Regions from separate parts of the Priestia sp. AB genome, predicted to be linked through region 2. Evidence: a T-box and tRNA genes for the amino acid it is inferred to sense, from the RefSeq annotation. Region 2 holds a T-box; the other holds one or more tRNA genes.
The links. The T-box of region 2 lies ahead of ileS (isoleucine--tRNA ligase). A T-box ahead of a tRNA ligase gene usually reads a tRNA of that ligase, here a tRNA-Ile.
Positions count from the first base shown of each region.

Region 1: it has a tRNA-Ile gene. The T-box ahead of ileS (isoleucine--tRNA ligase) is inferred to sense a tRNA for this amino acid. The anticodon was not compared.

Region 1 is NZ_JAQMYN010000001.1:375,871-378,333, forward strand. It holds gene POF52_RS01890 (DUF1189 domain-containing protein) at 1-204, opposite strand, end outside; gene POF52_RS01895 (DUF456 domain-containing protein) at 552-1,037, shown strand; tRNA gene POF52_RS01900 (tRNA-Asn) at 1,100-1,174, shown strand; tRNA gene POF52_RS01905 (tRNA-Met) at 1,176-1,249, shown strand; tRNA gene POF52_RS01910 (tRNA-Asn) at 1,290-1,364, shown strand; tRNA gene POF52_RS01915 (tRNA-Ile) at 1,368-1,444, shown strand; tRNA gene POF52_RS01920 (tRNA-Ser) at 1,456-1,548, shown strand; gene sodA (superoxide dismutase SodA) at 1,746-2,354, shown strand.
Region 2 is NZ_JAQMYN010000007.1:264,740-267,202, reverse strand. It holds gene POF52_RS21605 (FAD-binding oxidoreductase) at 1-990, shown strand, start outside; T-box leader at 1,209-1,450, shown strand; gene ileS (isoleucine--tRNA ligase) at 1,503-2,463, shown strand, end outside.

The DNA.
Region 1 (2,463 bases), on a different contig from region 2:
AGAAGAAACAGATTTCGGAAGATCTGTAGTAGCGATATGATAGCCGTTTACAATCGTCAAAGTCATAAAGAAAAATGTAGGCAGCAAAGAAATAAATGTTAAAAACAGCACAAAGCCAATTGTTTTATTCGTATGCTCAAAGCGAAGCGACCTTATTTTTTTGAAGGAAATAAAACTCCATGCCATCTTTTTCAGCATGCTCATTGTAAAGCCTCCTCTTATTGAAGATTCTGATTATACCTTATTTTATAGCGAAAATTTAAGGTTTACAATAGATTTTAGAAACCGTTACCAATTACAATGATGCGGTGGAGCGTTTTGTTACAAGCACATTTTATGCGTATATGTACAGGTTTTGCCGTCATTGTTTTTTTGGATATTACGGGCACCTTGAGGACCGTGCTGTTAATATTGCAGAGGTACACTCGAAAATCTTTATTTGAAGAGGTATTCGAAAGTAAAATAAAGGAAGTACTCGTCGTGCAAGGTCTTTCTTTATAGGAGTGGTTATTGTATGATAAATAGTAATAATAAAAAGGATAGGTGCGGGCATGGCTATTTTATGTTGGGCGTTAATTATCGTTAGCTTTGTTGTATCGTTTGTTGGGTTGGTTTATCCCATCATACCGAGCGTGCTATTTGTAGCTCTAGGATTTGTTATATACGGTTTATTTTATAATTTTAGCTCCTATAGCTGGTTATTTTGGGTGGTACAAGGATTGTTAGTTGTCGCACTTTTTTTAGCAGACTATATAGCTAATATTATTGGTGTGAAAAAATTCGGAGGCACTAAAGCAGGTGTTTGGGGAAGTACAGTTGGGCTGCTTGTAGGTCCGTTTGTCATTCCGGGATTTGGAATTATTTTAGGGCCGTTTATCGGAGCGATTGTAGGAGAACTGATTGTTCATCGGACCACAATTAGCAACGCAGTAAAAATTGGAGTAGGTTCGGTTATTGGCTTTTTTAGTGGCGCTATTTCAAAAGGATTTATTCAACTGCTGATGATTGCCTATTTTTTATACGCAGTTTTAAAATAATATATTGACTTTAGGCTAGAAACATGTTAAATTTTTAATGTCGCTAGTAAATGTTATATTGTTCCACAGTAGCTCAGTGGTAGAGCTATCGGCTGTTAACCGATCGGTCGTAGGTTCGAGTCCTACCTGTGGAGCCATGGCGGTGTAGCTCAGCTGGCTAGAGCGTACGGTTCATACCCGTGAGGTCGGGGGTTCGATCCCCTCCGCCGCTATTTTCCAATTTACGTTTGTGACTTACATAATTCATATTGTTCCACAGTAGCTCAGTGGTAGAGCTATCGGCTGTTAACCGATCGGTCGTAGGTTCGAGTCCTACCTGTGGAGCCATGTGGACCCTTAGCTCAGCTGGTTAGAGCAGACGGCTCATAACCGTCCGGTCGCAGGTTCGAGTCCTGCAGGGTCCACCATTTATAAGGTTGGAGGAATACCCAAGTCCGGCTGAAGGGATCGGTCTTGAAAACCGACAGGGGTGTTAAAGCCCGCGGGGGTTCGAATCCCTCTTCCTCCGCCATACTATTGTCTATTCAAAGCTTCTTTTGAGAAAAAGAAGCTTTTTTTATGTTTAAAAGAATAGTGAATGGGAATTAGGTAAATATAAATCATGGATTAGGAACTTTTTATTTGAAACAGTAGGGTAAATTTGCTAATCTAAACGTATATGGTGCTTTCGCGCCAAAATGCTTACATATTTTGAAGGAGGAATTATTCATGGCTTACAAATTACCAGAACTACCTTATGCATACGATGCACTGGAACCACATATCGACAAAGAAACAATGAATATTCACCACACAAAACATCACAACACATATGTTACAAATTTAAACGCTGCTGTTGAAGGCAAAGCGGATTTAGAAAGCAAAAGTATTGAAGAGTTAATTTCAAACTTAGATGCTGTTCCTGAAGATATCCGTACAGCAGTACGCAATAACGGTGGCGGTCATGCGAACCACTCATTATTTTGGACAATCCTTTGCCCTAACGGCGGCGGTGCTCCAACTGGTGAATTAGCAGACGCTATCGCTAGCAAATTCGGCAGCTTTGATCAATTCAAAGAAGAATTTGCAAATGCAGCTAAAACTCGCTTCGGTTCTGGCTGGGCTTGGTTAGTTGTAAACAACGGCGAATTAGAAGTAACAAGCACACCAAACCAAGATAGCCCATTAATGGAAGGTAAAACGCCAATTCTTGGTCTAGACGTTTGGGAGCACGCTTACTACTTAAATTACCAAAACCGCCGTCCAGATTACATTTCAGCATTCTTTAATGTTGTAAAATGGGACGAAGTTGCTAAGCGTTACGACGCTGCAAAATAAGCTAAAGACGTATTTAAGAGCCAGTAAAGTAATTATTACCTTTACTGGCTTTTTTGTTTTCCAATTCTTTTACATATCTCCTTTTCTTTTTCACACACTAGGTGTAGAA
Region 2 (2,463 bases):
GCAGGAACGGAAAGCAGTGTTGGTCTTGTAGGCCTTGTGCTTGGCGGAGGAATTGGGATGTTATCAAGGTTGTTTGGGCTTACCTGTGATAATTTGCTTGAAGTTGAAATGGCAATAGTAAATGAACAGAGAGAAGTTGAACTCATTAAGGCAAATAAAAATCACAATAGTGATCTCTTTTGGGCTTGTTGTGGAGGCGGGGGCGGAAACTTTGGTATTGTTACGTCCCTTACATTCAAGGTGCAGCCTATCTCAAAGGTGTCAATCTTTTCAATTACATGGGAATGGGAAGATTTCGAAGCTGCTTTTGATGCATGGCAGCACTGGGCCACGAATACCGATAAACGCTTAACTTCGGAGATTGAGTTAAAATCGAAAGAAGCAAATCAGATTATTGCTCAAGGTGAATTCGTTGGTTCATCATTCAAGTTGAAAGAGCTTCTGCAGCCTTTAATAGATGTTGGTTGTCCTAAAAAAGTAGTAATAAAGGAAGTTTCATATATTGAAGCTGTACAGTTTTTTGACGATTCGAGCGGAAATCAACCCGCTCCTCGAAAAAGGTCAGGTTCTTTTCTTAATAAAACTTTTCCAAAAGAGGCAATTCTAACAATGAAGCATTTTTTAGAAAATGCCCCAAATGAAAAATCTAGTATTTGGCACCAGTCTCTTGGGGGAGCAGTGGAGGAAGTTGGCTCTAATGAAACGGCCTTCTATTATAGAGATGCTGTTATCGCACAGGAGTACCTTGCTACATGGAGCCATCCTTCAGAAGAGCGATCAAACATTCGATGGATTGAAGAATTAAGAAATGCTTTATCGAGATATACAACTGGAGATTATGTGAACTGGCCGGACCGGTTCATCAGAGATTGGCCGACAGCTTATTATGGAGAGAATTTTAAAAAGCTTCGAGAAGTGAAACGAGCATATGATCCGTGCAATCTATTTCATTTCCCTCAAAGCATCCCGCCATTTGTTAACTGGTTTTAAAGATCATCTTTCAAGTCGTAGAGGCAAATAATACCCACCTTAAATGAGGTGGTTTTTTGTGTACATTGCCTTTTTCTAAGAGCGTGAAAAAGGCAGCAAACAGTGGTAAGCAGTTATTTTATCAATAGACGGCTGTATTATAAGAAGAAACATACATAAATATCATAAACATTGACATTCCCTTCCAAACCGCATACAATAGCTACTAATAAAAGCACACAAATTCGTTGAAGAGAATCAGTACGCTGCAAGTTTGTTCCACAGAGAGCCGGTGATAGCTGAAAGCCGGTGTTCAAGCTGCAGGGGAATATCCTCTCTGAGAAGTCAAACTGAACTGTAAGTAAGTTTGAACGGTAGTCTACCGTTAAAAAGAACGCGTATGATTGTACGTTGCTGAGTGCTATTGATGAACGGATCAATAGAAGCCAGGGTGGTACCGCGGTTAAAACCCGTCCCTAGTCATAGGGACGGGTTTCTTTGTGTGCTTTTAACTTTAAAAGGAGTGGTATCACATGAAAGAAGTGAATGTAAGGGAGTCTTCGCAAGAGCGCGAACAGCGTATCCAGCAGCAGTGGCAAAAGGGAAATGTGTTTCAGCAGTCGGTTCAAAACCGAGAAGGGCATCCGTCGTTTGTATTTTATGAAGGGCCCCCGACAGCAAACGGTCTTCCTCACGTCGGGCACGCGCTAGGACGGACGATTAAAGACGTCGTGGCTCGTTATAAGACAATGACCGGGCATCAAGTGATCCGAAAAGCAGGCTGGGATACGCACGGACTGCCGGTTGAACTCGGTGTAGAAAAGCAGCTCGGAATTTCAGGAAAGCATGACATTGAAAAATACGGTGTAGAAGCTTTTATCACCAAGTGTAAGGAAAGTGTATTTGTGTATGAAAAGCAGTGGCGCGCGTTCACGGAGCAGCTTGGCTATTGGGTTGATATGGAAGACCCTTACATCACCTTGGAGAATTCATACATTGAAAGTGTATGGAACGTGCTTGGCACGATTCATGATAAAGGACTTCTTTATAAAGGACACCGCGTATCACCTTACTGCCCGAGCTGTCAAACGTCACTAAGTTCGCATGAAGTAGCGCAAGGGTATAAAGAGGTAAAAGATTTAACGGTAATGGTGAAATTTAAAGTAAAAAACCGCGATAATGAGTATTTTTTAGGCTGGACGACAACGCCTTGGACGCTTCCGTCAAACGTGGCGCTTGCGGTGCATGAAGAGATGAGCTACGTTCGCGCCGAGCAAGGCGACAGCGTGTATATAGTGGCAGAAGCACTCGCAGACAAAGTGTTAAAAGGAGAGTATACGGTTTTATCTCAACATAAAGGAAATGAGTTAAAAGGGATGTCGTATGAACCGCCGTTTAATTTTGTGAAAGTGGAAAAAGGGCATGAAGTCGTAACGGCTGATTACGTAACGGACCAAAGCGGAACAGGAGTTGTTCACTTAGCACCTGCATACG